4 regions of the Alcanivorax sediminis genome follow, and region 1 is predicted to be linked to each of the others. Evidence: predicted binding sites of a transcription regulator. Region 1 holds the regulator's gene; each other region holds the start of a gene.
What was found. Region 1 encodes sigma-54, which starts transcription at its own class of promoters, with help from an activator protein. Its sites were predicted from a motif close to TGGCACNNNNNTTGCTNT; they were not measured.
Positions count from the first base shown of each region.

Region 2: the regulator sigma-54 is predicted to act here: its motif matches at 6,470-6,487, upstream of GFN93_RS08060 (putative urea ABC transporter substrate-binding protein).
Region 3: the regulator sigma-54 is predicted to act here: its motif matches at 5,561-5,578, upstream of GFN93_RS14530 (pilin).
Region 4: the regulator sigma-54 is predicted to act here: its motif matches at 6,533-6,550, upstream of GFN93_RS13215 (circularly permuted type 2 ATP-grasp protein).

Region 1 is NZ_WIRE01000004.1:68,762-76,326, reverse strand. Features, by position in the region: gene GFN93_RS16925 (KpsF/GutQ family sugar-phosphate isomerase) at 1-457, shown strand, start outside; gene GFN93_RS16920 (KdsC family phosphatase) at 457-954, shown strand; gene lptC (LPS export ABC transporter periplasmic protein LptC) at 951-1,508, shown strand; gene lptA (lipopolysaccharide transport periplasmic protein LptA) at 1,492-2,010, shown strand; gene lptB (LPS export ABC transporter ATP-binding protein) at 2,007-2,732, shown strand; gene GFN93_RS16900 (RNA polymerase factor sigma-54) at 2,992-4,452, shown strand; gene hpf (ribosome hibernation-promoting factor, HPF/YfiA family) at 4,495-4,794, shown strand; gene ptsN (PTS IIA-like nitrogen regulatory protein PtsN) at 4,810-5,283, shown strand; gene rapZ (RNase adapter RapZ) at 5,342-6,193, shown strand; gene GFN93_RS16880 (HPr family phosphocarrier protein) at 6,229-6,498, shown strand; gene mgtE (magnesium transporter) at 6,650-7,565, shown strand, end outside.
Region 2 is NZ_WIRE01000001.1:1,765,352-1,772,916, forward strand. Features, by position in the region: gene uca (urea carboxylase) at 1-1,849, opposite strand, end outside; gene GFN93_RS08040 (urea amidolyase associated protein UAAP2) at 1,946-2,587, opposite strand; gene GFN93_RS08045 (urea amidolyase associated protein UAAP1) at 2,711-3,427, opposite strand; gene GFN93_RS08050 (ABC transporter ATP-binding protein) at 3,454-4,245, opposite strand; gene GFN93_RS08055 (ABC transporter permease) at 4,261-5,079, opposite strand; gene GFN93_RS08060 (putative urea ABC transporter substrate-binding protein) at 5,179-6,243, opposite strand; guanidine-I (ykkC/yxkD leader) riboswitch at 6,300-6,414, opposite strand; gene GFN93_RS08065 (dienelactone hydrolase family protein) at 6,638-7,411, opposite strand; gene GFN93_RS08070 (hypothetical protein) at 7,482-7,565, opposite strand, start outside.
Region 3 is NZ_WIRE01000002.1:4,718-12,282, forward strand. Features, by position in the region: gene GFN93_RS14500 (Nudix family hydrolase) at 1-253, shown strand, start outside; gene GFN93_RS14505 (DNA gyrase inhibitor YacG) at 481-666, opposite strand; gene coaE (dephospho-CoA kinase) at 742-1,344, opposite strand; gene GFN93_RS14515 (prepilin peptidase) at 1,435-2,298, opposite strand; gene GFN93_RS14520 (type II secretion system F family protein) at 2,306-3,529, opposite strand; gene pilB (type IV-A pilus assembly ATPase PilB) at 3,532-5,238, opposite strand; gene GFN93_RS14530 (pilin) at 5,644-6,153, shown strand; gene tfpZ (TfpX/TfpZ family type IV pilin accessory protein) at 6,224-7,000, shown strand; gene nadC (carboxylating nicotinate-nucleotide diphosphorylase) at 7,045-7,565, opposite strand, start outside.
Region 4 is NZ_WIRE01000001.1:2,887,413-2,894,977, forward strand. Features, by position in the region: gene GFN93_RS13190 (thioesterase family protein) at 1-57, opposite strand, end outside; gene GFN93_RS13195 (LTA synthase family protein) at 247-2,286, shown strand; gene GFN93_RS13200 (peptidase) at 2,552-3,274, opposite strand; gene GFN93_RS13205 (transglutaminase family protein) at 3,307-4,104, opposite strand; gene GFN93_RS13210 (alpha-E domain-containing protein) at 4,101-5,030, opposite strand; gene GFN93_RS13215 (circularly permuted type 2 ATP-grasp protein) at 5,024-6,469, opposite strand; gene GFN93_RS13220 (NAD(P)/FAD-dependent oxidoreductase) at 6,660-7,565, shown strand, end outside.

The sequences.
Region 1 (7,565 bases):
GCTGGAAGCCCGCGGCTTTACCGCCGAGGACTTTGCCCTCAGCCACCCCGGCGGCAGCCTGGGCCGACGCTTGCTGCTCAAGGTGGATGACATCATGCACGCGGGCGAAGCCCTGCCCGCGGTATCCACCGACACCAGTTTCAGTGACGCCCTGCTGGAAATGACCGCCAAGGGGCTGGGCATGACCGCAGTAACCGCCGATGACGGCACCCTCGCCGGAATCTTTACCGACGGTGACCTGCGCCGGCTATTGGACCGGGATCTGGATATCCGCAAGGCCAGCATCGCCGAAGTGATGGTCACCGACCCGATCACCATTGCCACCGGTCATCTGGCCGCCGAGGCCTTGCAGGTCATGGAAAGCCGCAAGATCAACGGTCTGGTCGTGCTGGACGCAGACCGCAAGCCGCTGGGAGCCTTTAACATGCAGGACCTGCTGCGGGCGGGAGTGGTGTAATGCAGATTTCCGCTGTTGATGCCCAGAACCTGCGCCTGATGGCCTTCGACGTGGACGGCGTCATGACCGATGGGCGCATCTATTTCACCCAGGAAGGCGAGGCCATCAAGGTGTTCCACACCCTGGATGGTCACGGCTTGAAAAAGCTCGCTGCCAGTGGCGTCACCCTGGCCATCATCACTGGCCGCAACACCCCAATGGTAGCCAAACGGGCAGCCGATCTGGGTATCCAGCACGTCATTCAGGGCCGTGAAGACAAGGGGGTGGCGCTGGCTGATCTTGCCGATCAACTGGGTATTGCCGCCAGCGAGACCGGCTATGCCGGGGATGACGAGCCGGACGTAAGCGCCCTGGAATGGGCCCGCCTGAGTTTTGCTCCGGCCAACGCCCATGAGTGCGCCAAGCAGGCCGCCGATCACCATACCCAGCGTCGCGGTGGCGAAGGCGCGGTAAGGGAAATCTGTGACGCTATCCTCGCCCAGCGAGGTGCGGCATGAGGCGCCAGGGGCTACTAAGCGCCACCGGCATCCTGCTATTGGGCCTGGTGGTCCTGATGACGCTGCACGAGTGGGACAGCACCCTGCCCGGAGAGGATCAGGCGGTACTGACAGCCCCGGCCATTCTGGCCAAAAACATCACCGCGCGAGCCTACAGCGAGGAAGACGGAGAGCTGCAATATCATCTGATCGCCGACAATCTGATCCAGTATGATCACAACCCGCTTACTGAAATGAACCAGCCGAAGCTGGCCATGGCCAACGACAAGGGCACCTGGACCATTCGCAGCGAGAGTGGCGCCGTGCAGCAAAATGGCAAGCTGATTGTGTTTACCGGCACGGTGGAAGCACGCAACGCGGACCAGAAAATCGAGCTCGACACGGATGAACTCCGTTTTAATAGCGACACCAATATCGCGACCAGCCCCGGCGACGCCACCATCCGCTTTGAAAGCGGCGAGACCCGCGCCGGCGCACTGGAGGCCGATCTCGACAAAGGGGTATTATCCCTCGATCAAGGAGTAGAGAGTGAATTCAATGCCCCGGCATCGTAAGGCTCTGGGCGCCTGCCTGGCCCTGTTTTCCAGCATTGCCTGCGCCGCCCCGGTAGAGGGCCCGATTTCCGTTTCCGCCGATCGCGGCCGTTTTGAGCAGGATGCCGGAACCGGTGTATACAGTGGCAATGTGGAGTTGCTGCAAGGCAACCGCAGCATGCAAGCCGATAAAATGTCGCTGTTCACCAAGAACGGCGAATTGGTTCGAGTGGAAGCGACTGGCAGCCCGGTAAAGCTGTCGGAAGGTGAAGACCTGGAGGCCCACGCTGGCAATCTGGTTTACGACATCAAGGCCCGCACCCTGGTTTTGACTGGCGATGCCTTTATCCGCCACAAGGGCAACACCTTTGAGGGCGCCAAGGTAGAATACAGCCTGGACTCCAAGCGCGTGGATGCCAGCAGTGAAGGCGACCAGCGGGTTCGCCTGGTCATCCCGGCGGAGAACCAGATCCCCGGCAACGACAAGAAAGACAACACAGATTCGGAGTCTTCCAAGCCATGACGCACCTACGCGCCCATCACCTGGCCAAGAGCTATAAAGGCCGCCGGGTGATCGAAGACGTGTCCCTGGACGTAGACTCCGGGCAGATCGTCGGATTACTTGGCCCCAATGGTGCCGGCAAAACCACCTGTTTTTACATGATTGTTGGGCTGGTCGAGGCTGATGCTGGCCGTATTGAAATTAATGAAACCGACATCACCCATCTGCCCATGCATGGTCGCGCCAAGCGAGGCATCGGCTACCTGCCCCAGGAAGCCAGTATCTTTCGCCGTCTGACGGTACAAGAGAACATTATGGCGATCCTGGAAACCCGCAAGGAACTCAGCAAGCAGGAACGCCACGAACGCATGGAAAACCTGCTCAAGGAGTTCCATATCACGCATATCCGCGACTCGCTCGGCATGAGCCTGTCCGGGGGGGAGCGTCGCCGCGCAGAAATTGCCCGCGGTCTGGCCACCGACCCGGACTTCATCCTGCTGGATGAACCTTTCGCCGGGGTCGACCCGATTTCCGTGAACGACATCAAGGGCATCATTCGCCACCTCAAAGAGCGCGGCATTGGCGTGCTGATCACTGACCACAACGTGCGCGAAACCCTGGATATTTGCGATACCGCCTATATCGTCAGTGCCGGCCACATCATCGCCTCCGGCGACGCCGACACCATCCTTTCCAACCAGCAGGTGCGGGATGTGTATCTGGGGGCGGACTTCAGACTTTAGAAAGAATTAATAGTTAATAATGAATAACGTCGCGGGACAGGCTCCCCGTTTTGAACCGAAGGAGGCCGCGCCCAAGAGATGGGCGCGGCCTCCACGCTTGAAGCAGCCGAGCTATCTGACCGCGCAGCTATTAATTATTCATTATTAACTATTAACTCACCCCTCCCTACCACACAAGCATCACTGGCACAATTATTGCTAGTAAGACTTTGAAGCTGCTATTCTCAGGTTTTGGGGATCAATCACCAACCTGAGCAGTATGAAGCCCACACTACAATTACAAATCGGCCAGCAGCTGACCATGACGCCTCAGCTGCAGCAGGCCATCCGCCTCCTCCAGCTCTCCACTCTGGATCTACGCCAGGAGATTCAGCAGGCCGTGGAAAGCAATCCGCTGCTTGAGCTGGCTGACGATTTTGGTGACGATGCCCTCCCCGAAGCTGACGAAGAGCGTCAGGATGACGAACTCAATCCCGAGCGCGACGACGCCCTCGAAGAATTCGTGGACAGCGACCCAGGCATAGAAACCGAATGGGACGACGTCTATTCGGGCCAGAGCAGCAGCTCCGCCACCCTTCCTGACGACGCCGATGAATGGCAGCAGCGCCATTCCGTTTCCGGAAGCCTCCAAGACCACTTGCTGTGGCAGCTGAATCTGACCCCCATGAGCGATGTGGATCGCATCATCGCCATGGCCATCATCGAATCGGTAGACGACCGTGGTTACATGACCACGTCCATTGACGATATTGTCGAGATGGTCAACCAGCAAGAAGGCCTGCTTACTGAGGGTGACGAGCTGGAAGCTGATGAAGTGCTGGCAGTGCAGCACCGGCTGCAGCAGTTTGATCCTCTCGGCGTTGCCAGTATCGATCTGGCTGATTGCCTTGCCGTCCAGCTACGCCAACTGCCAGGGGACACCCCCTATCTGTCCCTGGCCATGGAATTACTGAAACACCTTGAGCTGCTGGAAAAGCATGACTATGCCGCCCTGAGAAGGGTGCTCCAGACCAGTGAGCAGGAGCTACTGGATGCCCTTTCGCTAATCCGTACACTCGATCCTGCACCCGGTGAGCAAATTGGCGAGAGCTCCGTAGACTATGCAGTACCAGACGTGATTGTGCGCCAGCACAATGGACGCTGGCAGGTCAGCCTCAATGATGACATCCTGCCCAAGGTGAACCTGCAGCAACAGTATGCCAGCCTTGCCAGGCAGACCTCCGGGGAAGATGGACAATACCTGAAAAACTGCGTGCAAGAAGCCAAGTGGTTCATCAAGAGTCTGCAAAGCCGCCACGACACCCTGCTCAAGGTGGCCACCCGCATTGTTGAAGTGCAGCAGGACTTCTTTGATTATGGCGAAGAAGCCATGAAACCCCTGGTACTCGCCGACATCGCCGAGGCCGTCGAGATGCACGAATCAACCATCAGTCGGGTTACCAACCAGAAATACATGATGACACCCCGCGGCGTCTTTGAGCTGAAATATTTCTTTTCCAGCCACGTGGGAACAGACGGCGGAGGCGAGTGTTCCTCCACCGCTATTCGTGCCATTATTAAGAAGCTGGTCGCCGCCGAGAATCCCCGCAAGCCGCTCAGTGATAACAAACTGGCCAGCTTGCTCAACGATCAGGGAATCAACGTAGCGCGCCGGACCGTTGCCAAGTATCGTGAGGCAATGAGAATACCGTCATCCAGTGCTCGCAAGCGTTTGGTGTAGGGCACGAATGACGGGCCCAACAAGCAGGTAAAGGAGCCAGCCATGCAAATTAATATCAGCGGTCATCACCTGGAAGTTACCGACGCTCTTCGCACTTATGTCGGCGACAAGTTCTCCCGTCTGGAAAGGCACTTCGACCAGATCACCAGCATCCAGGTAATTCTTTCTCCGGAACCGAAGACTCACAAGGCAGAATCCACCATCCATATTTCCGGGGCAGACCTGTTCGCCACCGCTGAAGCCGACGACATGTATGCGGCCATCGACAAACTGACCGACAAACTTGATCGTCAGATCCTCAAGCACAAGGAAAAGACCGTCAGCCACAAGCACGGTCACTAAACCGAAACGACAATTATGCGAGTTCGCGAAATACTCACCGAAGCACGTACCCATAGCGGAGTACAGGCCAGCAGCAAGAAACAGTTGCTGGATCAGGTTGCACAGCTGGCTGCGGCCGGCTGTGACACCCTGAATGAGCAGGAGGTATTCGATGCGCTGGTAGCCCGGGAAAAACTGGGCTCCACCGGCATCGGTGAAGGCATTGCCATTCCTCACTGCCGCCTGGGACACTGCCAACAACCCGTGGGCCTGCTGCTCAAGCTGGACACCCCCATTGATTTTGACGCTGTTGACGGCCGCCCGGTGGATCTGGTGTTTGTTTTGCTGGTTCCCCAGGAAAATCCCGAACAACATCTCAAGACCCTGAGTCACCTGGCTACACTGTTCAACGACGATGACTATCGCAATGAATTGCGAAGCAGCCAGGACACCCACAAGCTTTACCTGACCGCCGTAGAATCCGAGGCAGAACTCCGACTGGCATCATGATCCGCGAAAGTTACATGCAGCCAACAACCAAGCAGCCACGCAGCCCGGTCGCAAACCCATGAAACTGACCATCATCAGCGGCCGTTCCGGCTCCGGCAAAACCACTGCCCTGCAGGCCATGGAGGACCAGGGTTACTACTGCGTGGATAACCTGCCAGTTGGCATGCTGCCTACCCTCACCAGCCAGCTGAATGATGGCGAGGCCCCCATTGAGCGGGTCGCGGTGGGCATTGATGCCCGAAATGTGCCTGCCCAGCTGCAAGCCTTTGACCGTATTCTGGATGCGCTTCACCAGCAGCAGATCGACACTGAAATTGTCTATCTGGATGCAGACGACAACACCCTGCTCAAGCGCTTCAGCGCCACCCGCCGCCGCCACCCGTTGGGCACAGGCGATCGCACCCTGGAAGACGCCATCCAGCATGAACGGGTACTGCTGGCCAACATCCGTCAGCGCGCTGACCTGGTCATCGACAGCAGCAATTACGAAGTCCATAGCCTGCGAAACCAGATCCGTGAACGGGTTGCCCGCCGCCAGAGCAACTTGTCCCTTCAGCTGGAGTCCTTTGGTTTCAAGAACGGCCTGCCCAATGACGCCGATCTGGTCTTTGATGTCCGCGTACTACCCAACCCCCACTGGGATCCAGCCCTGCGGCCACTGACCGGGATGGACCAGCCCATTATCGATTTTCTGCAGCAGCACCAGGCCAGCCACGACATGCTCGATGACATCAGCGGCTTTGTGCAGCGCTGGCTCCCCGCCTTCGCACACAGTGACCGCAGCTACGTCACTGTCGCCATTGGCTGCACCGGTGGACGACATCGCTCTGTCTTCATTGTGGAGCAGCTGGCAAAACGCTTGCGCGAGCAGGGCATTACCCTGCAGGTACGCCACCGCGAAAAACATTAAGCTGCCTACGCTCCCGGCCCAGGAACACCCGACCCATGATTGAAAAACAACTCGACGTGATCAACAAACTGGGGCTGCATGCACGCGCAGCCGCCAAGGTAGTGAGCGTGGCCTCCCGTTATGACAGCCGCATCCATGTGATTCATAACGGCAACCCCATCGATGCGAAAAGTATCATGGGACTTCTGATGCTGGGTGCAGCCAAAGGCAGCCAGGTCACCTTTCAGGTACAGGGCCCCGATGAAGCGGATGCCATGAACGAACTGGAAGACCTGTTTGCCCGGATGTTCGATGAGGGAGAGTAGGATCGTAATTAATAGTTAATAATGAATAGTTAATAACTAAAACCGGTACCCCCCAGACGTCACGACTGTTACTGTTTACAGGCAATGTCGATAGCTGTTTTTGCATTTCCAGCTATTCACTATTAATTATTAACTATTAACTGATTTTCCAATGCCCGCCGATAGCAGCCGCAGCCAGCAACATCTCAAAGCGATCAACCGCGCGCTCGCCAGTGGTACCTACTCACAGGTTCGCCAGCTGATCAACAACCTGCCCGGCGCAGAAGTCGCTCACCTGATTGAGTCTTCCCCGCCCCGCGAGCGGGAGATTCTTTGGCAACTCCTCAACAAGGAGCAGGAAACAGAAGTTCTCCAGTACCTGGGCGAAGAGGTCCGGGTAGAGCTGCTCCGCAACCTCAGCACCGATGAGCTGGTATCGCTGGTTGAAGAACTGGACACCGATGACCTGGCGGATTTGCTGCAGGAACTGCCGGATCACATCACCAGCCAGGTAATGGCCAGCCTGGACGAGCAGAACCGCGAACGTCTCGAACACGTCATGAGCTACCCGGAGGATACCGCCGGCGGGATCATGAATACCGACGTGATCACGGTACGCCCGGAAATCACTTTCGAGGTAGTACAGCGGTACCTGCGCCTGCGAGGCGAGATTCCACGCACCACGGATAACCTGGCCGTCGTCAACCGGAAGAATCAGTTCATCGGGCTTTTGCCTCTCACCAAGGTTCTGATCAGCGACCCGGGCACCACCGTGCGTGAGGCGATGATCACTGATATCCAGTCCATACCTGCGGCCCTGCCGGCTTCCGAGGTAGCCAAAATCTTCGAGCGGCATGACCTGGTGACTGCGCCCGTGATCGATGAGGAAGGCATGCTGGTGGGCCGAATCACCATTGATGACGTGGTAGACGTGATCATGGAAGAAGCCGATCACTCCCTGATGAGTATGGCCGGCCTGGATGACGACGAGGATACGTTCGGCTCCGTGTGGCAAACCGCCCGCCGCCGCGCCCTGTGGCTGGGCATCAACCTGCTCACGGCCATGGCCGCCTCAGCCGTTATCGGCC
Region 2 (7,565 bases), on a different contig from region 1:
GTGCTGTGTTGCTGCTAACAGTGTCTTGCGCGAAATGCAGCACATCGCCGGTACGCAGGGCGCGGCCGCCATGTCCGCCGAACTGGCCCAGGGTAAAAGTGCTGCGCGAGCCAAGATAAGGGGTGCACTGAATACCGCCGGCCAGGGTCAGATAGGCGCGGGCGCCTTCGCCGCTGACCTTGCCCAGCTTTAATACCTGTCCTGCCTGCACGGCGATACTCTGATAGCTGGCGACAGGTGCGCCATCAAGAGTGGCCTGCATGTCGGCGCCGGTGAGGGCAATGCGGGTGGCCTGATTGAATTTCAGGGTCGGGCCGTTGAGGGTGAGCTCCAGACCGGCGGCATTTTCCTCGTTACCCAGCAAACGGTTACCCAGGCGAAAGCTGAGGCTGTCGAAGGGGCCTGAGGGCGGCACGCCCACCGGCCAGTAACCGCTGCGGCCGGGGTAGTCCTGCACCGTGGTCATGGTGCCGCCAGCGAGTACGTCCAGGGTGAAGGGGGCGTAGCTGAAATCGTTCAGGTAGCGGGTGGTCATGCGACCCTCCGCAAATACCGGGTCAGCCAGAATGGCGCGCACGTATTCCCGATTGGTTTCAATGCCTTCCAGGGTGATGGCATCGAGAGTCTGGCTCAGTGCCGCCAGGGCACTGTCGCGATCGGCTTCGTGGATGATCACCTTGGCGAGCATGGGATCGAATAGTGGCGACACCGTGAGCCCGGCTTCCACCCAGTGATCGATACGCAGCGCCTTCCCGTCGGTACCGGGGAAGTTGACTGCGGTCAAGAGTCCGGCGCTGGGCTGGAAATCCTTGTTGGGATCTTCCGCGTAGATCCGCGCTTGGATGGAATGGCCTTTGGCGGTAAAGGGGCCGAGGGAATCCAGTGTGGGCAGATCGCCGGCGGCGAGCTTGACCATCCACTCCACCAGGTCCACACCGAAGATCTGTTCGGTGACACCATGTTCCACCTGCAGGCGGGTGTTCACTTCCAGAAAATAAAAGGCATTGGTGTCCTGATCGAGAATGAATTCCACGGTACCGGCATTGCGATACTGCACCGCTTCCATCAGTGCTCGCGCAGTGTCCTGTAATTCGCTTCGTACCTGGTCCGGCAGATTGGGTGCGGGGGTTTCTTCCAGCACCTTCTGGTGGCGGCGCTGGGCAGAACAGTCCCGTTCTCCCAGCGTCACGGCCTTGCCCTTGCCATCACCAAACACCTGCACCTCGATATGGCGGGCGCGGGCAATGTATTTTTCGATAAAGACGCCATCATTGGAAAAGTTGTTGGCGCTGAGTCGGCGTACTGAATCCCAGGCTTTATCCAGACTCTCAGCGCTTCCACAGATCTGCATACCGATGCCGCCGCCACCGGCGGTGCTCTTCAGCATCACCGGGTAGCCAATTTTTTCGGCGGCTTTCATCGCTGCGGCCTTGTCGGTGAGCAGATCGGTGCCGGGTAACAGCGGCACGCCGGTTTTTTCGGCCAGGGCGCGTGCGGTGTGCTTGAGGCCGAAGGTATCCATTTGTTGGGGCGTGGGACCAATGAAGGCAATGCCACGGGCCTCACATCCTTTGACAAAATCCGGGTTTTCACTGAGAAAACCGTAGCCGGGATGTACCGCGTCCACGCCGTGTTCTTCCATCAGCGCAAACAGCTTTTCCTGATTCAGATAGGTATCCCGGGCGCTACCTTCGCCCAGACAAAAGGCCTCGTCAGCGCAACTCACGTGCAGGGAATCCCGGTCGGCCTCTGCAAATACCGCCACGGCCTGAACGCCCAGTGACTGAAGGGTACGGATAACACGGGTGGCAATGGCGCCGCGGTTGGCAATCAGAACCTTGTTGAACATGGCACTCTTCTCTTGTGGTGCTGTCTCGTCGACAGATGACGGGTCGTCCCGTCTTTTAAACCTTGGCCGCCGGGGTCGTCCCCGGGGAAATGACGATCAGTTGTTCCAGATTAAAACTTCAATGGGAGTCGGGTTATAACCATTGCACGGGTTGTTCAGCTGCGGGCAGTTGGAAATCAGAATGACTGTGTCCATGCAGGCGGTGAGCTCCACGTATTTGCCTGGCGCAGAAATCCCGTCTTCAAAGGTCAGGCCACCTTCAGCGGTCACCGGCACATTCATGAAAAAGTTGATGTTGTGGGTGATGTCCTGCTTGCCAAGATGAAATTCCGGGTGCTCGTTGACGGCGAGCATCCAACTGTCTCGGCAGGCATGCATGCAACGCTTTTCAAGGTCGTATCGCACCGTATTGCTCTCGGTGGCACAGGCGCCGCCAAGAGTGTCGTGACGCCCGCAAGTGTCAGCGACAATTTCCAGTAGCGGGTTCATGCGGTTACTCATCAGCATGGTGCCCGCGGTGAGATAGACGTTGCCCTGCTCACGGATGGTGTCCATGGCGCTGTAACGCTCAGCGGGATCTTCTGCACTATAGAACAGGGTATCGGCAGCCTGATTACCTTCCAGGTCCAGCAGGCGAACGGTTTCACCTTTCTTGATGGTGCGAATGAAGTAGTCTCCGGCTGCCACCACTTCACGAAAGCTGGCCTGCTCTGGTTGTCGAGAACTTTCTTTGATCATTTTTCTTTCCTTTGCGCCTTTCCGTGCGCCTACATGTTTTTGCTGTAGGAGCCTGCCTGCAGGCGAATGGCGGTTATCGCTTGCAGGCATACCCTAAAGGGCACAGAGAGCTCCTACGGAATATCAAAGGCCAAGGTGGTAGAGACGATTGTTCTCGAATGCGCGGCCGTTTTCCGGACGGAAGTTCTTGCAGTAGTCGTCTGCGGCTACCGGGTCGGCTTTCAGCATCTCTATCTGCACCGGCTTCATGGGGTATTCCTCTGCCGGGTTCAGCGGGTGTGGGCAGCTGTGCAGAATCACCAGGGTCTCCATCTCAAAACGCAAAGTGATGCTGGCACCGGCTTTGGCCGCTGACGGATCGAAGACCAGGTTGCCGTCATCATCTGCTGTCACCTTCGAAAACAGATTCAGGTTGGCGGCCATGTCCCGTTCAGTGAGGCCGTATTTGGCCAGCTCGGTCAGGAAGCTGTGCTCGCCGCTCAGAGTCCATTGGTTATGGCAATCCTGATAGGAGCGCACGGCATACTTCTCTTTAAGAGTTTTTTCGCTCAGGGTGCCGCACACGGTGTCATGCCAGCCAAAATCATCTTCCACGATGGAGGCAAACACGCGACCCATGTCGGAATACAGGCAGTTGCCTTTGGTCAACTTGAAGGTGTGCTGGCCCTTGAGCGTGTCTGGTGCGTTGTAACGCTCGAGCAGCATTTCCGGGTTGTACATCAGCACGGACAGGTTGGCGCCGCCTTCCAGATCGGTGAGGCGTAGCTGCATGCCGCGGCGTACCCGCAGCGACCAGTGGGCGCTGCCGGGCAGGGTCGTTGTGTAAAGGCTTTCGCTCATGGTGAAGTCCTTCGTTTTCCTGTTTTTTATAGCGTGTCGTTAAGAACGCGGCTGGTGCGGGTCACGTTCCGGTTGATGCTGGTAAGCGTGCCGTTTTCGCAGTCGCCCACGGGTAAGTCATAGGTCACCCGTGCGCCATAGGCGCCGGGCGCCTGGGGATCCAGCCTGGGCTTGTCGAACACCCACAGCCGGGTGCCCAGATAAAAGCCTTCGGTAATGTCATGGGTAATCATGAATACGGTGAGTTTCTGCTCTTTCCACAGGCTCAGTACCAACTTGTGCATGTCTGCACGTATGCCGGGATCCAGTGCGCCGAACGGTTCATCCAGTAACAGAATGCGCGGCTTCTTGATCAGCGCTTGGGCCAGAGCCAGGCGTTGCTGCATACCGCCGGACAGTTCATGGGGGTATTTATCTGCAGCGTGGCCGAGCCCCACTGACTCAAGCATGTCCAGCGCGGCCTGGCGTAGTTGATTGCGTTTTTTGCCGAAGGTAATACCCAGCCAGCGGTTACTCTGCAGCTCACCACCCAGCATCACATTTTCCAGTGCGGTCAGGTGGCTCAGCACCGAGTAGCGCTGGAAGACGATGCCGCGACTTTCATCCGGCTCGGCGGGTAGGGGCAGACCATCCATCAGCAGTTCGCCACGGGAGGCTTCTTCGGTGCCGAGAAGGAGTTTCAGGAAGGTGGTCTTGCCGCACCCGGAGGCGCCGACAATGGTGACAAACTCGCCTTCCTGCACGGTAGCATTGAGCCGTTCCAGCACAACCTGGTCACCGTACTCCTTCCACAGGTTTTTCATTTCGATAATAGCCATCGTGATGGTTCTCCCTTAATGACCCTGTTGGTGGAACCAGGGGTAGCGCCATTGCGAATAGCGTCTGAGGATGAGGTCGATGGCGAAAGCCAACAGGGTGATCCACACCACGTACGGAAGAATGACATCCATGGACAGATAGCGGCGTACCAGGAAGATCCGGTAGCCCAGGCCTTCGGTGGCTGCGATGGCTTCGGCAGCAATCAGGAACAGCCAGGCAGGCCCCAGAGACAGGCGCACGGCACTGATCAGGCGAGGCATCAATTGCGGCCATACCAGGCGAGTGATGATCTGCCAGGTGTTGGCGCCCAGCGTCTGCAACTTGATGATTTGCTCGGTGGGGATTTCCATGGCTCGTTGTTGCAGATCACGAATCATGAAAGGCGTAATGCCGATGATGATCAGCATGACCTTGGCCAGCTCCCCCAGCCCGAAGATGATGAACAGCACCGGCAGGATTGCCATGGGTGGCACCAGTGAGAGCCCGGTCACCAGTGGCGAGAAAGTCGAGCGAATCAGTGGAATGGTGCCGTTACCGATTCCCACGATGACCGCGATCAGGGCACTGATGGCGACCCCGATGCCAAGCCGTTGCAGGCTGGCGAGCGTGTCTGCCCACAGCAGGTATTCACCGCTGCGCTTGCTGGGCTCGAACGCCATGCGATCGATCGCCTGAACAAAGCTGTCCAGTGCGGGCAGAAGCTTGTCGTTGGGGTTCTCTGCCAATCGCGCATCCGATGCCACCATGTAGGCGACGATTAGCAGCAGGAAAGGCAGCAGTCCCAACGCCCAGCTCATGGCATTGCCGGGGCGGCGATTGATCAGTTTTTTCATGGCAATTCCCGGTAGATAAATCGCAGGAGGCCGGCTGCCTGACGCCGGCTGAAAGAGCCGCCAGCGTCTGGCGTCGGACATTGGGCATCAGGCGTTTATTTACAGCTTTCCTTCGGCGGCCATCTGCATGTAGTCAGGGATAAAGCGCAGCTGCACATTGCTGTCGCTGCCGAATATGCCCGCTGGCGTGGCAATACCAACAAAACCGGCATCCGGAGCACCTTCGCCCAGCAGTCCATGCTCGAAGGAGAACTCTGCCACTTTCTGCATGGTGTCTTTCAGCTCGGTGCTATTGACGAACGCGACCGCTTCGCTGGCGTTATAGAACATACGGGTGGAGGCGAGTTGGGCTTCGTAACCGGCCAGGTCGGTGCCAGAGGCCTTTGCCATGAAGGTGCGGGCCGCCTTACCTGCGTCATCGTCGGCGGACATGGTGGCCATGATTTCGTACCAGGCCCCCGTGAGCGCCTTGCCGAAGTTCGGGTTGGCGTTCAGGGTGTCGGTGTTGACCACCATCAGGTCGATGATTTCACCGGGAATCTTTGAAGAGTCGAACACCTTGTGGCTGTCCGGCATGGCGGTGATTTCGCTGAGCAGTGGATTCCAGGTGGCGACGGCGGTGACATCCTTGGTGGTGAAGGCGGCGACCATGTCGGCGTCTGAGGTGTTCACCACGGTCAGGTCTTTTTCGCTCAGACCCACCGTATCCAGAGCACGTGCCAGCAGGTAATGGGACACGGAGAGCTCGACCAGGTTGACGTTCTGGCCCTTGATGTCGGCCAGCTTGTTGGTGCCTTTCAGCACAACACCGTCATTACCGTTGGAGAAGTCCCCCACGATCAAGGCGGTTGAATCCACGCCTCCGGCAGCAGGGATAGTAAGGGCGTCCATGTTGGTCATGGCACAGCCATCATAGGCGCCGGCGGTGTACTGGTTGATGGATTCCACGTAGTCGTTGATCTGCACTACGTCGATCTCGATATCGTACTTGTCAGCCCACTTGTCGATGATCTTTTGTTGGGCGCCGAAGTCCCATGGCATCCAGCCCACATAAATGGACCAGCAAACGCTGAAGGAATCCTTGGCCATGGCACTGGCAGGAGTGAGAACGGCAAACAGGGAAAATGCGGCAGCGGCTGCTGTCTTGCGTACGGAAAGGGTCATGTCAGACCTCCTTGGCTACGGACGGAGAGGAATCCAATGACACTGCTGTCATCGTGCTCTCCCGGGCTTTTGTCCCGCCGTGTAACCCTCTGCCAGGTAAGTCAGATGAGGTCGTCAGCTCTCGGACCAGGCATCTTCACGGAGAAGACCGGAACCCTAGCTGTCTATTTCGCAAATTGTCATGAGTGCTTGATGGCAAGTGCCATTCGATTCCTCGACATTGAGTTCTGCAAGTGGGGTGCCAACTGTAAAGAAAGCTGGAAAACAAAGGGTTGCGTTTGAACTGAAGGAAGACGGTTTTAACGGGAGTCAAAGAATTGCATTAAAATGGGGCGCGATATTTCGTCGCGCCCCTTGTTGGTGCTGTTCAGCGGTGATGGGGTAGGGTGAGGAATTATTGCGCCATGAAATCCATCAGCGCTTCCCAACTGGTCAGGTCTGCATGGGCATCATAGCCCAGCGGCAATTCGAACCGCTTGGCCACGGCATCAGCGCCCGGATTGGTAAAGCTGTGCTTCACACCAGGAAAGCTGAGCAGTCGCAGGTCCACCCCGGCGGCGCTCATCTCGGAAACCAGCCCGGTGACCTGCTCGGCGGGAACCATGGGATCGGCCTGGCCTGTTGCGACCAGAACCTTTGCTTTGACGTCACCGGCTTTGGCGGGGGTCTGGGTGCCAAGTGAGCCGTGGAAGCTGGCCACGCCCGCCAGGTCAGCGCCCATACGGGCCTGATTCAGTACGACCGCGCCGCCAAAACAGTAACCAATGGCAAACAGGCGCTTGGGATCGACTTGCTGTTGTTTGAGGAGCATCTTGCGGGCGGCCTCGAAACGGGCATTCATTTTTTCTGGCTCGGCCAGTGCCGCTTCCATGAAGGCAGTGGCGTCCTTGGGATGGGTGGCGACCTTGCCTGTGCCATACATGTCCACGGCCAGCGCGACAAACCCTTCCTTGGCCAGCATGCGGGCGCGGTTGCGCGCGTAGTCATTGAGGCCCCACCACTCGTGAACCACGATGACACCTGCAGACGGTTCCTTCTGCTTGTCGTTGAGGTACATGACGCCGGTGCCGAGGCCATCAGGCAGGGTCACGTTGGTTTCAATGATACCTGCAAAGGCACTATTGCCCATGAACATAACCAGGAAAAACAGCCCAAGCCGTTTCATCATCTTTCCTCTTGGTGATTGGAAGTAGTGTTGAGGTTTTCACATTACACGCCATGCCCCTGGGGCCTGGCGATTATCGATCTTGCCAGACCCAGCGAAGCGGTTCGCCAAAATCATCATAAAGCAGTTTGCGCTGTGGACGGGGGTTGAGCCGCTG
Region 3 (7,565 bases), on a different contig from region 1:
TGATCAACAGGCACTGGATAAAGCCGTGTCGCTGGGCCTGGAGAGCGCACTGTTGTCCCCGGTAAACCCCACCGCCACCCATCCGGATCAGGCTCCGCTCGGCTGGGAAAAAGCCGGTCAGTGGGCTACGGGTTTGCCATTGACCTGTTACATGCTGGGAGGGGTGGGGCCGGAGGACATTGGTCGTGCCCGGGAGCATGGTGCGGTGGGTGTGGCAGGCATTCGCGCCTTTTGGCCACTCCTTTCTCCGTAGAACGTAGCGCAGCGGAGTAACGCACGGAGTGCGGCCCCGAAGGGGTGAGCGCCGCGAATAAGCCCACTTGCTGACCGAAGGGCTGTGAGGTTGGCACTGCCTCTGCAGAACGGTCCAGGCCCCATTCGGCCAACAATTTGGCTGGCTCTCCTACAGAGCCTCGCTTAGGCCCGGTTCGCCTCTGCAAGCAGGTTCCTGCGGAGGGGCGAGTGGTGAGAGAGCAGAGCCTATTCCTCGAAGTCCACGCCCGGTGCTTCCGGATCGCCGGGAATCGCATGGCGTTCTGCTGCCCAGTCGCCCAGATCAATCAATTTGCAGCGCTCACAGCAAAACGGCCGCCAGGGATTGTTGTCCCAGCGAGTCAGGCTTTTGCATTGTGGGCAGGGGTAGGTTTGAGTGGTGTTGTCGGTCATTGGGCTCAGTGGATAGTTAAAGAAAGACGGCTTGAGCGAGATCTTACCGTTTTTGAAGTCAGACGTCAGACGTCACTAGGCATGATTGTCTGCCAGCTCCAGGTAGTACCTGTGAAGCATATCCAGCTTTTCATGAAGCTTGTCCAGTGAGCCGTGATTTTCTACCACGTCATCGGCCTGATCCAGACGTCTGGAGCGCTCCAGCTGCGCTTTCATTATCGCGGCGACCTGTTCCTCGGGGACATGATCCCGGGCCATGGTGCGCTTCACCTGCAGCTCAGCGGGAGCGTCAATCACCAGGGTGCGATTCACCAGCTCTTTCTGACTGGTTTCAAACAGCAGGGGGGAGACCAGTACGGTATAGGGCGACTGGCTGGCGGCGATTTGCGTGCGTAACTCCTGACCGATGGCCGGGTGTGTGATGCCCTCCAATTCCTTGAGGGCAGCGGGGTCGGCAAATACGATTTCCCGGAGCGCGCGGCGGTCGAGCGTACCGTCTTCGGCAATCACATGGTCGCCAAAACGCTCAGCAATGGCCTTCAGGGCGGGCTTGCCTGGTTCTACCACCACGCGGGAGGCTAGATCGGCATCCACAATGGTGATGCCGAGCCGAGCCAGATAATCAGTGGCTGCAGTCTTGCCACTTCCAATACCGCCAGTTAGTCCTACAACAAACATGATGAATCCCGCTTGCAACCAACACGCATCATGCAGCACGCGGTGGGTTCTGAAATACCCGCGTTATTTCTGAAGCAATGTCAGTGTGAATTAGAGTTTGTACATTCCCAGGTACGACGTGACGATGGTGTCGCCCCACAGTAGCGCGATCCACCCGGCGGTGGCCAGGTAGGGGCCGAAGGGGATCTGTACGCGTTTTTCTCCGCCAAACAGCATGCCGCCCACCGCGAATACCAGCCCAACCACCGAAGAGAGCAGGATGATCAGTGGCAGGTATTGCCAGCCGACAAAGGCCCCCAGTGCGGCCAGCAGCTTGAAATCACCAAAGCCCATACCTTCCTTGCCGGTCATCAGCTTGAACAGCCAATACACGCTCCAGAGCGATATATAGCCTGCCATGGCACCGATCACTGCATCCTGTAGTGATACGGGTGATACGCCGAGCAGAGCCGCCAACAGGCCGGCCCAGAGCAGCAGTAACGTCATGGAGTCCGGAAGGAGCGTGGTATCGGCATCAATCATGGCAGCAGCCAGCAGCAGCCAGGTGGCAAACAGGGTAAACACCAGCCAGCCGCCATAGCCAAAGTGCCAGGCGCAAATGCCGGCCAGCACACCGCTGAGGATTTCAATCAAAGGGTAGCGCTTGCTGATCGGTGTCTTGCAGTCCTTGCACTTGCCGCCCAGCACCAGCCAGCTAATCACCGGCACATTCTCGTACCAGGCAATGGCATGGCCGCACTTGGGGCAGCGGGAGCGTGGTGTGACCAGATTGAAGACCGGTTGAGCGGCTTCTTCCGGTAACTCAAGAATTTCACGGGCCTCCGCACGCCACTCTCGCTGCATCATTTCCGGCAGCCGGTAGATCACTACATTCAGAAAGCTGCCTACAAGCAGGCCCAGAAAAATGCAAAACCCAACCAAAAAGGTTGGGTTTGTGGAAAGTAGAAACGTCATTATTGCTTTATACGACCTGGCCGAGTTGGAAGATGGGTAGGTACATGGCGACAATCAGGCCGCCAATGAGTACACCCAGAACAGCCATGATGAGGGGCTCCATCATGCTGGTGAGGCCATCAACCGAGGCATCTACCTCATCCTCGTAATAGATAGCGACTTTTTCCAGCATAGCATCCAGTGCGCCAGACTCTTCACCAATGGCGGTCATTTGGAGAGCCATGGCTGGGAATACTCCTGTAGATCTCATGGCAAACTGGAGCTGCTGCCCTGTAGACACGTCTTCTTTAACCTGCAGAACAGCGGTTCTGTAAACAATATTGCCGGTAGCTCCTGCGCAGGCATCAAGGGCATCGATTAACGGGACACCCGCAGAAAAGGTGGTTGACAGGGTTCGGGCATAGCGTGCCACTGTGGCTTTGAATGTGATGTCTCCGACGATGGGGAGTTTTAACAGAATACGATCAATAGCGTTTCTAAATGCCTGAGAGCGTTTTCGTGTCTCGCTAAAGCCAATAGAGATACCAATAATTGCTAGGACTATCGTTAAGAAATTAGCTTGTAAGGCCTCGGATAGATTGATCACAAACTGGGTAAACGCTGGTAGTTCAGCACCAAAACCTTCAAACAGTTCCTGAAATGTAGGCACTACTTTTACTAGCAGGATGGCTGTAACAATAATGGCAACAAAGATAACGGTTAGCGGGTATTTGAGTGCTTTTCGAATTTTTTGCTTCAAGGCTTCACTTTTTTCTTTGTACAGAGCCACCCTGTCTAACATGGTTTCCAGTGAGCCCGATTGCTCACCTGCGTCAATCAGGCTGCAGTAGAGGTCGTCAAAGTACAAAGGATGCTTACTAAGAGCTCCAGCAAAATTGTTACCCCCTTCCACTTCCGTTTTGATATTAAGAATCAGCTCCTTCATGGTAGGATTTTCTAGGCCATCGGCAACAATTTCAAAGGACTGAACAAGAGGAACGCCGGCTTTCATCATGGTGGCCATCTGTCTAGTGAAGATGGCAATATCCATTGGCTTAATTTTTTTCTTGCCGCCAATATTGATTTCTCGTTTTCGAACCACCTTTTTGGCGTTGATGCCTTGTTTTCGGAGCTCAGCCTTCACGATGGATGGCGCTTTTCCAGTTGCCTCCCCTTTGACTTTGGCCCCCTTGCGGTCCACCCCTTCATAAATAAAGGTGACGGTTTTTTGTTCTGCTGCTTTTGTAGCCATAATTAATGTCCGCTGGTAACACGGTTAACTTCTTCCAGGCTGGTGAGGCCTTGCATGACTTTTACCAAGCCTGAACGATGAAGGTCATTGAATCCTTCCTTTCTGCACTGGTCACCAATCTGAATGGAGTTGCCTTCTTCCATGATGATTCTGGCAATTCCGTCTGTAATCTTGACGACTTCGTAAACGCCCAAGCGACCTTTATAACCGTTTTTGCACTTGTCGCAGCCCTCAGGCCCATAAACAGTAAAACCTGACTGTATGTCTTCTTCCGTGAATCCCATCTCAAGCAGAGACTGATTGGGGACATCCACAGGAGTTTTGCAGTGCTCACAAAGTCGGCGAGCTAATCGTTGAGCAATGATCAGGAGTACCGAAGTTGCAATGTTAAACGAGGGGACTCCCATGTTACGCAGACGAGTAAGAGTCTCTGGCGCGCTGTTGGTGTGCAGTGTGGATAGTACCAAGTGCCCGGTCTGGGCGGCCTTGATGGCGATATTGGCGGTTTCCAGGTCCCGAATTTCCCCGACGAGAATAATATCAGGATCCTGACGGAGGAAGGCTCTCAGTGCAGCTGAAAAGTCCATGCCCTGTTTGGGGTTTACGTTAACCTGGTTGATCCCTTCAAGGTTAATTTCAACAGGGTCTTCCGCCGTGGAAATGTTCCGTTCAGGCGTATTGAGAATATTCACCCCGGTGTAAAGCGATACGGTTTTGCCTGATCCCGTAGGGCCTGTTACCAAAATCATTCCCTGAGGCCTGTGCAGAGCCTCCATATAAAGCTGCTTTTGCTCGTCCTCATAGCCAAGCGCATCAATGCCCATCTTGGCAGATTCGGGATCAAGGATACGCAGTACGATTTTTTCGCCAAACAGGGTGGGGCAAGTATTGACCCGGAAATCGATGGCCCGGGTCTTGGATATTTTCAGCTTGATCCGGCCATCCTGGGGAACGCGCCGCTCGGAAATGTCCAGCCGTGCCATGACCTTGATGCGGGCGGAAATCTTGCTGGCCGTATTCACCGGGGGTTTGGAGACGGTTTGTAGTATGCCGTCCTGACGAAAACGAACCCGGTAAGTTTTCTCATAGGGCTCAAAATGCAAATCAGAGGCGCCGCCCTTGATGGCATCAAGCAGTAACTTATTTACAAAGCGGACAATGGGAGCATCATCGGAGCCTGCAGACGTTTCTTCCTTGGCTTCACTGCCATCGCTGGTCTGCAAATTCTCGAGACCATCATCCAGGTCATCGAAGGCGCTGTCATCGGATTCGGACTCAAGGTTGTCTATCCAGCGAGTCAGTTTGTCCTCTTCAACAATGACCGTTTCGATATTCAGGCCTGTGTTAAAGCGAATCTCTTCCAGTGCGGGCAGGTTAGTTGGGTCAGATACAGCAACAAAAAGCCGGCTGCCGCGACGAAACAGGGGAAGAACATGATGTTTGGTGATCAGTTTGGGGTCGACCAGATCCCTGATCAGGCTGTCCCGCTGGAAGGTATTGAGATCCAGAATAGGGTCGCCGAACTCCTCTGCCACGGTCAGCGCAAGCGCCTGGGCCGAAATAGAGTTTCGGGCAACCAGCTGATGAACCAGACTGGTTTTCTCCGCGCGGGCCTCCTGAAGGGCTTTTTGAGCATCTTCAGGGCTGATCAGGCCTTTCTGGATCAATCGGTGCGGCAAGCCACTGAAAGAGGGGGTGCGGTCAGTCATGTCTCTCTGCTTGTTTATAATTAGTATGTGCTCTCGATTCAGCACTTTATTCGTAACATACCGATTACATCCTGATCAGGGAAGCCCGAATATCCAAAAATCAGGGCGTTGCCGCAGATTCTTTGTGTGTTTTGACAGAAGTGTTTTTTTAAACATTCACGCACATGCTGACACTCGGGGCGCATCAGGGTGAGGCTGGGTGACAAGGAGTGTCACCAGGTGACGGTCTGGGGCCACCGTGAAGGCTGTTGTCCTTGATGGGCGTGATACTGAAAGCCATGCAAAGGCCGAAAATGCTGGGGTCTCGCTCTGTAAGCAAAGTTGGCCCGGTGTGTGCATTGTAACGTACAGTTGCTCGCCGGGGGTGAGCTCACTATAAAGATTTGCCAAATTTGGAGAGACACAATGAGAAAGCAAATTCAACAGGGTTTCACCCTTATCGAACTGATGATCGTGGTTGCCATCATCGGTATTCTGGCAGCTGTTGCGATCCCGGCTTACCAGGATTACACCGTGCGTGCCCGTGTTGCCGAAGGTCTGGCTGCTGCCTCTGCTGCCAAGATTCAAGTTGCTGACGTTCTGGCCGGTGGTAACCCGCAGGCTGATGCCAATGGTTATTCTGCTGGTTTCCCCGCTTTTGTTGCAACTGCTAACGTCAATAACGTTGCAATTGATGCCGCAACCGGCGTCATTACTGTAACCACCACTGCCAACGCTGGTGGCGGTACTGTGTTGTTTATTCCGAATGCTCCGATTGGTACCGCGCTGCCTGACGCTTCTGCAGGTTCCTTCGTTCCGCCGGCAGCCTCTGTAGCATGGCGTTGTACCACTGCTGATTCTGTGAACGGTAGCGGCTTCGCTAACTTTGCAAACGGTGGTCTGCTGTCCCGTTTCGCTCCGTCCGAGTGTAAGTAAGCTTAAAGGCTTGGCATAAAGGGGCGCTTCGGCGCCCCTTTTGTGTTTTTGGATAATGATTATGGTTTTAATGTCTCGTATTCGCCAGGCTGGGCGGGCAGGCATGCTTCATCTTGGTGTCAGCGTAATCCTCGCTTTGCTGGCTGCCGCTCTTGTTTTTGGGCTTTGGTATCCCTTCCCTTACAGCACTATCACAGGCGGCTCTGAGCTTTTTTTGCTGCTTGTTGCGGTGGATGTTGTTTGCGGTCCTCTTCTCACTCTTGTTGTATTTAATCCGGTAAAACCCAGGGCCGAACTGGTCCGGGATATCACCGTCATTGCGGTTTTGCAGTGTGCTGCCTTGCTCTTCGGACTGAGCAGTGTCTTTGAGGCTCGACCTGTTTATCTCGCGTATGAGGGCGACAGGTTTCGGGTGGTAACCGCCGCTGAAATCGATTACCAGGAAATTGATAAAGCACCTGAGGAACTCCGAACGTTGAGTGTAGCCGGGCCACGGTTATTGGGAGTAAGACTGCTTGACGGCAGTGATCCTGAGTATATGCAGAGTATTCGTCTGGCTATGAGGGGGCTGCACCCGTCCTTGCGTCCAGACCGCTGGGTAGAATATGGGGCTCAAATAGATGATCTTCTACGTGAGGCTCATCCCGTCACGTTGCTTCGAGATGTATTGACAACCAGGGAGTGGGAGAACCTGGAGGAGATGTTTTCTGGACAAGGGTTACGGTCGGAGGAGGTGGGTTATTTGCCTCTCGTATCGCGTTGGACAGATACTTGGATCGTCCTTGTTTCTTTGGAGGATGGCTTGCCTGTAGGCTACGCCCCCATCGATGGTTGGGGCGAGAAGTAAAGCCGCTCGGAGGGGGGGCTTTTCTCCCTTCAGGGTGGCTGGCTTCATGTTATCCTGAGGGAGAGGTCCACGGCCTGAACGTGCTTGGTGAGCGCGCCTGAAGACAAAAACCATTCCCGGTTGCCGGGAAGGCTGGCCGCATTCTCCATGGTCAGGTTGCCTGATACCTCCAGCGCGGAAGCAATCTCCATTTCCGCTGCTGTTGCCAGCTCTTCCGTACTGAAATTATCCAGCATAATCTGATCCGGCTTTAGCCCGGCTGCTTCCTGCAGCTCCTCCAGCGTTTCGACCTCCACAATAATCTTCTTCTCCGGTGCCAGTGCGCGTGCTCGCTCAATCGCCGCAGTAATGCCACCACACGCCGCCACATGGTTTTCCTTGATCAGGAAGGCATCGTAGAGTCCGATGCGGTGGTTCTGGCAGCCGCCGCAGAGGACGGCATACTTCTGGCCGGCGCGCAGGCCGGGGAGCGTTTTGCGGGTGTCGAGAATGGTGACTCGGCTGCCGGCGACTGCATCAGCATAGCGGCGAGCGGTGGTGGCAGTGCCCATGAGGGTCTGCAGGA
Region 4 (7,565 bases), on a different contig from region 1:
TGGCAGCATGCCGTTGCCCATCCCGTCTACCGTCGCCAGCACATCATCAAACGTCATATCGCCATCCCGCTGTTTTCATAGGATGCGATTAATAGCATTGCCGAAAGCGGGCTGAAAGACATAATCAGGACAAACCATTGGCTAACTGCGACGAATTACCAGAGAAAACGAAATTGCCATGCGCAAAAGCCGTCCAGACGGTAGCATAGGCGCCAATTTTTCCTGTTTCGCCAGTTGGAGAGAAGAATGACCTGGTTGAAATCCCGTCGCCTGCAGTACCTTTTGGCCATCACCGCCCTGTTTTTCGGGTTGATGGTCATACTGCGTGCGATCTTCTACTTCGGATTTTCAGAAGTGCCTGTGACACCGGGCGTAGATCAGGCTGCGGTGCTGGATGCGCTGGCCGTTGGCCTGCGTTTTGACCTGCGCCTTGCGCTGCTGATGATGCTGCCTCTGGCGGCCATGGCTTACCTGCCATTCATGAACCTTCTCAACAGCGCACTGATGCGCTTCTTCGGCCACCTTTATCTGGTGATCGCTCTGGCTCTCATGGGGCTGACCTATATCTTTGATTTTGGCCATTACGCCTATCTGGGCGAGCGGCTGAACGTGACCGCCCTGCGCTTCCTTCAGGATACCCGTGACTCTACCCTGATGGTGTGGGAGAGCTACCCTGTAATCTGGATCCTGATCGGCTTGATCACCAGTGTCGCCGCGAGTTACTGGCTGGCTCGGGTGGCGGAACGCAAGCTGCTGCAGCGCGCACCAGCCGGTATCAGCTGGCCGAATGCCACTGTGGGTTTCCTGGTCTGTTTCGCGCTGTTCTTCTTTGCCATTCTGGGGCGCGTCACCAATATCAATCTTCTTAACCCCATTCCGTTGCGCTGGAGCGAGGCCTTTATCTCAGGCGATCGCGCCATTGGCGCCCTGGGGTTGAACCCGGTGCTGTATTTTCGCGATACCCTGCTGATTCCCGTTTCTCCCTATGACAAGGAACAGGTAAAGGATTATTACCCGCTGATGGCGGATTATCTGGACATTCCTGAAGATCAGCGAGAGAACCTCAACTTCTCGCGCATTGTCGACGTAAAGAGCCACAAGCTGGACTATGAGCGCCCACCCAATGTGGTGTTTGTGATGCTGGAGTCCCTGGGAGCCAGCCGTGTGAGCAGCTATGGCCTCCCCATTGAAAGCACGCCCAACCTTGACCGGCTCGGCAGTGAAGGCTGGCGCTTCAAGCACTTCTATGTACCGGTCACCGGTACCGCGAAAACCATCTGGGCGACCTTCACGGGCATTCCTGATGTGGCTCCCCAGGAAAGCGCCAGCCGCAATCCACTAACCAGTCATCAACGCATGGTAGTCAATGAGCTTAAAGGCTACCGAAAGTTCTACTTCATCGGCGGCAATGCCGGCTGGGCCAATCTGGACGGCCTCGTTCAGCAAAGTATTGATGGCCTGGAACTGCACCAGGAAGGCGATTGGCAATCCCCCAATGTGGATGTGTGGGGCATCTCCGATCTGGACCTCTTCAAGGAATCCAACCAGATCCTGAATGATCTGCCGGATGATCAGCCTTTCTTTGCCTTTATCCAGACAGCAGGTAACCACCGCCCCTTCACCATTCCGGAAAACAATGGTGATTTCAAAGCCCGTACCGACCTGTCCGATGAAGAACTGGCCAAGCATGGCTTCCGCAGCGCCGCCCAGTTCAATGCTGTTCGCCTGCTGGATTACAACGTGGGCGAATACATGAAGATGGCGGAGAAGAGTGATTATTTCGACAATACCCTCTTCGTGTTCTTTGGTGACCACAATAACCGCATCACTACCCTGCCCCACATGCCGCCAGCCATGGAGCAACTGGGTCTGGAGAGCAATCACGTACCCCACGTGATCTACTCCCCCCGTTACCTCAAGCCACGGGTAATCGACCAGGCGGTGGGTCTGGTGGATGTGATGCCCACCGTGGCTGGCTTGCTCGGTCTCGACTATCGCAACACCACACTGGGGCGGGACTTCCAGATCCAGGCCCATGAAGGCGACAGAGCCACCTTTGTGGTGCTGCTGGAAGGGCCCCATCCGATCTATGGCATTGTCACCCGGGATTTTCTGGTACGCATGGATGACGATGGCAGCAACGCCACCCTCCACGACTTGCACAGCGACACCCCGAAAGAAAATGTCGCATCGAAGCACCCTGACGTGTTCGAGAAGCTGTTCAATCTCGCACGCGCCCAGTATGAAACCGCACGCTATATGATGTACGACAACGTGGATAATTGAAGCGACACTACACGCAACACGCAAACCGGGGCCTCGGCGATGGGCGAGGCTCTGGTGCTGACGAAAGAGTAGTTTCGAGTTTCGAGAAGCGAGGTTCGAAAATCAAAATCTCAAACTCCGCCCTCTACACATGGATTGTTGCCTTTCGCAACTCGAAACTCGCTTCTCGAAACCGCATACCTCACCCATGCAAGGTTCGCTTGCAAGCCAATCCCGAGCTGAAGGTTTTCGCATGTTGCATGAAGCGTGTTGCGTACCGCGTTTCCTATTCCCACTCCACATCCGGCAATTTCGCAAACGCTTCTCTCAGCCCCTGTGACCAGGCTTCTCCCAGTGCGCGAAAGCCGCTGTCTTCATTCGTCACATCATGGTGATTGGACAAGTCAAAACTGTCTGACTTGTAAATCAGCACATCCAGCGGCAATCCCACTGACAGGTTGGAACGGATCGTCGAATCCAGACTGATCAGGGCGCATTTGGCCGCATCCTTCAGGGGAAGGTGATAATCCACCACGCGATCCAGAATCGGTTTGCCGTATTTGATCTCACCAATCTGAAAATAAGGCGTGTCCGATGTGCTCTCTATAAAGTTGCCTTCAGGGTACACCTGAAACAGACGGTGCCTTTCACCATGGATCTGGCCGCCAACGATGAAACTACTGCCAAAATCCACATTGCCCTGGCTCTGCCCCGCATCCCGACGGATCACTTCCCGGCAGGTGCTGCCCACGATGGTTGCCACTTCATACATCGAACGGGCACCGAACAGGTTAGGCTGATCGCTGTTGAGACGCATATTGAGCAGGCTGATTACACTTTGCGTGGTCGCCAAATTACCTGCACTCAGTATGACAATGGAACGCTCGCCATCCATCATGAACTTGTGCAGTTTTCTGAAGGTGGCAATGTGGTCCACCCCCGCATTGGTGCGCGAATCCGCAGCAAACACCAGTCCCTTCTCCAGGGACATGGCCACGCAATAGGTCATGCTGTTCAGCTCCGATCAAGATCCCCGCCGGTTCACTGCATGCTTTCGGACACGGTCCGGTTGACCTGTGCCACCGCTTCCAGTGACTCGACTCCACCGCCGAAGCGTACACCACGGACCGGACATGCATCCATATAATCCATGCCCACCGCCAGCTTGAGGTGATGGCGCGGCTGACAGATCTGGTTGGTGACATCAAAGGTTTTCCAGCTGTCATCCTGCCAGACTTCCGCCCAGGCATGGCTGGCCACATGCTCGGAATCCTTGCTGTACAAATAGCCACTCACATATCGGGCCGGCATCCCCAAAGCACGACAGCAGGCCAGAAAAACATGGGTATGATCCTGGCACACCCCCTTTCCGATTTTCCAGGCTTCTCGGGCATTACTGGCAACACTGGTCACGCCGGGCGTGAACGGCATGCCCTCCAGAATGGATTCACTTAACCGCTCAAGCCGCCCGGCATTCGCCATGGAGTCGTACCGGTGAGCCAGCTCCTCCAGCGCTTCATTACACTCCGTCAAAAACGTGGGCCGGGTAAAGACCAAAGGTGACAGTCGATGATCGCTATCCTCACTGTCTTCATCCGTAATCTCCACTTCACCCTTCACGGTCAGCGAGATTTGCTGGTGTGGCTTGTCCAGCGTCAGCACATGCAGAATGTTGTTATAGCTATCGGATCCTTCATCTGCCTGCTCAGGCAGATCCAGCTCCCAGCTCAATACCCGCTGCCGCGCCGAGGGCCGCGGCGTCAGCCGCAGGTACTGGGTGCTGTGCTTCACCCGTTCCGAATAACGGTATTCCGTGCTGTGTTGAATGGACAGTTTCATACCAGCTCCAGGTATTCACTTTGAATGGTGTCCGCCAGCTCATTGATGCGGCGAAGAAAGTCCGTCAGATAATCATTCAGGCCAATATCAACGATATGTTCCATATCGCCGTACTGCAGGCGAGCCAGCTGCACCGCGGCAAGGCGTTTTGATTGCAAACCCGCATTGCCTTCAATGGCTGGCAAAAGATCACAAAGCATCTGCAGGCACGAAAGCAACGAGCGCGGCACTTCCGGTCGCAAGATCAGCAGTTCCGCCACTCGCTCTGCATTAATGGTCTCACTGAACATTTCACGAAACGCCTCATAGGCGCCCACCGATCGTAACAGCGCATGCCAGCGGTAATAGTCCAGCGTGGTATTGGATTCCGACTGTCCCTCGCGATGTTTCACATCCAGAATACGGGCCGTGTTGTCAGCCCTCTCGATGAAGGTTCCCAAACGCAGAAATCGGAAGGTATCACTACGCATCAAGGTGCCGTAAGTCGCTCCGCGGAAAAGGTGAGAACGATTTTTTACCCATTCAAAGAACGCGGTTTCGCCGTAAGCCTGCAGGCCCGTCTGGCGGATCTCCTTCAATTCCAGCCAGGTGCTGTTGACGCTTTCCCACATCTCAGAGGTGATCTTGCCTCGCACTGCATGGGCACTGGCCCGGGCCTGACGCAGGCAGGAGTAAATACTGGCAGGGCTATCCGCATCCAGGGTGAAAAAGAACAGCAGGTTCTGAATGGTGATCTTTCCGTAGCGAGACCCATAGTGATCCGCAGTCCCGGTAATCGCTAACGGCGCCGCCATCTCTGCCTGGGTATCCACCGCAAAGCGAATCAGCGACAGGTTCCAGACCACGTCCAGCATCCGCGCCGTATTCTCTGCCCGCTCAAAATAGCGGGACAGCCAGTAAAGGTCCGAAGCGGTACGACTCAGCATGCGTCCTCCTCCCCGCCTTCCAGCACCCAGGTGTCTTTGGTGCCGCCTCCCTGTGAGGAATTCACCACCAGAGAGCCCGCCTTCATTGCCACCCGTGTTAATCCCCCCGGTACCACCCGGGTGTCATGACCACTGAGCACGAAAGGACGAAGATCGATATGACGAGGGGCAATACCTTCTTCCACGAATATCGGGCAGGTGGACAGCGACAGGGTTGGTTGCGCAATATAGTTTTCCGGGTCTGCCAACAGACGATCACGGAACATCTCAATCTCTGCACTGCTTGCCGCCGGCCCAACCAGCATCCCGTAGCCCCCCGCCCCGTGGACTTCTTTAACCACCAGTTCGGGCAAGCGCCCCAGCACCTCTTTCAGGTCCTCAGGTTTGCGGCACTGCCAGGTGGGCACGTTGTGCAAGATAGGCTCTTCATCCAGATAGAAACGGATCATGTCCGGTACGTAAGGATAGATGGACTTGTCATCCCCGACGCCAGTGCCCACCGCATTGGCCAGCACCACATTACCCTGACGGTAAACTGACAGAAGGCCCGGCACGCCCAGCATGGAATCAGAGCGAAAGGCCAACGGATCGAGAAAGTCATCATCGATACGCCGATAAATCACATCCACCCGCTGCGGGCCCGCCGTGGTGCGCATGTACACGTAGCCATCCTTGACGAACAGGTCGGCCCCTTCCACGAGCTCGATGCCCATTTGCTGAGCCAGAAAGGCATGTTCGAAATAGGCGCTGTTGAACTGTCCAGGCGTCAGAAGCACCACTGTTGGGTGACTGTGACTGGCACTTTGCTGCAGGGTTTCCAGCAACAAGGTCGGGTAATGCTCCACCGGTGCCACAGTCTGTTCAGCAAACAGCTCCGGAAACAGACGCATCATCATGCGCCGGTTCTCGATCATGTAACTCACACCAGAGGGCGTGCGCAGGTTGTCCTCCAGTACATACCAGTCCCCTTCACCATCACGAATCAGGTCCACACCGCTGATCTGCGAATACACCTGATTGGGAAGGTCCACGTCCTGCATGCAAGGCTGGTACTGACTGTTGCCAAAGATCTGTTCGGCGGGAATACGACCGTCGCGGATGATGTTTTGGTCGTGGTAGATATCGTGGAGGAAGAGATTAAGGGCATTGACGCGCTGGATCGCCCCTTTCTCCAGCAACGCCCATTCGCTGGCGGGTATCACACGTGGCAAGGTATCGAACGGAATCAGGCGCTCCGTGCCGCTTTCCTCGCCGTAAACGTTAAAGGTAATACCAACCCGATGAAACTGAAGTTCCGCTTCCTTGCGCTTGCGTTGCAACAGACCGCGATCCTGCTGCAGCAACCAATCGTGATAACTCGTATAGTGAGGCCGCACCCCACCGCCCGGCGCTATCATTTCGTCGAAACCGGACACCGCCGGCAACTTTAATGACCGCATGGCGAATTCCTTGGTCCTGGGGCACGCTACAGGCATGCCCCTGAGCACTTCTCACTCAACACTTCAGCAAGTCCTGTGCCAGAATGGGCATAGCAGAAAGGCCATTTGACACGGCTTTGCCGGACTCAGGATCCAAAACAGGGCAAGACGAAGTGCATGGTGCGAATTGCGCCCGGATTCGGGCATAGACATGGAAATCGTTGATACCGTTATCGTTGGCGCCGGTGTGGTCGGCCTTGCCGTGGCACGGGCATTATCCGCGGACCGCTCCGTCATCATTCTGGAGCAGGAAGACCGGATTGGTACTCACCTCTCCTCGCGCAACAGCGAGGTCGTTCACGCCGGACTCTATTACCCTCCCGGCTCACTCAAGTCGCAGCTATGCCTGGCTGGCAATGAAGCACTGTATCGATACTGTGAAGAGACAGGCGTACCTTTCCGACAGTGCGGCAAGCTATTGGTGGCACAACAGGGACAGGAGCAACAACTTCACCAATTGCAACACAATGCCACAGCCGCGGGGACTCTTCCCCTTCAACTCCTTGCCAGAGCTGAGTGGCAACGACAGGAACCTTGGCTGCGCGCCAGTGAGGTATTGCTTAGCCCCCACTCAGGCATCATAGACAGCCACGCCCTTCTTGCCCGGCTCAATTGGGATGCCGAACGCAACGGGGCCATGCTAACCCTGCGCCACAGAGTCGAGAACATCACATGCGAATCAAATCACTTCACCCTCTCGGTGATTGATAGCGACAGCCAGCACTTTCACCTTGGCTGCCAACAATTGATCCTCGCCGCCGGGCTGTTCACCACCCGCCTATTGGAAAATGCATCAGGCTTTCCTTCCAGAAGGATCCCGGAACAGCGCCAGGCACGTGGTAATTATTTTTCGCTGCTTGGCCGCAGCCCAACTCAAAAGCTGATCTACCCCATGCCGGAAAGTCATGGTCTGGGCGTACATCTCACCGTAGATCTGATAGGTCAGGCACGCTTTGGCCCGGATGTGGAGTGGATCGACAACGATCTACCTCCAGATTACGCGGTCAACGCAGATCGCAAGCTGCGATTTCTGGAAGCCATTCGCGAGTACTGGCCT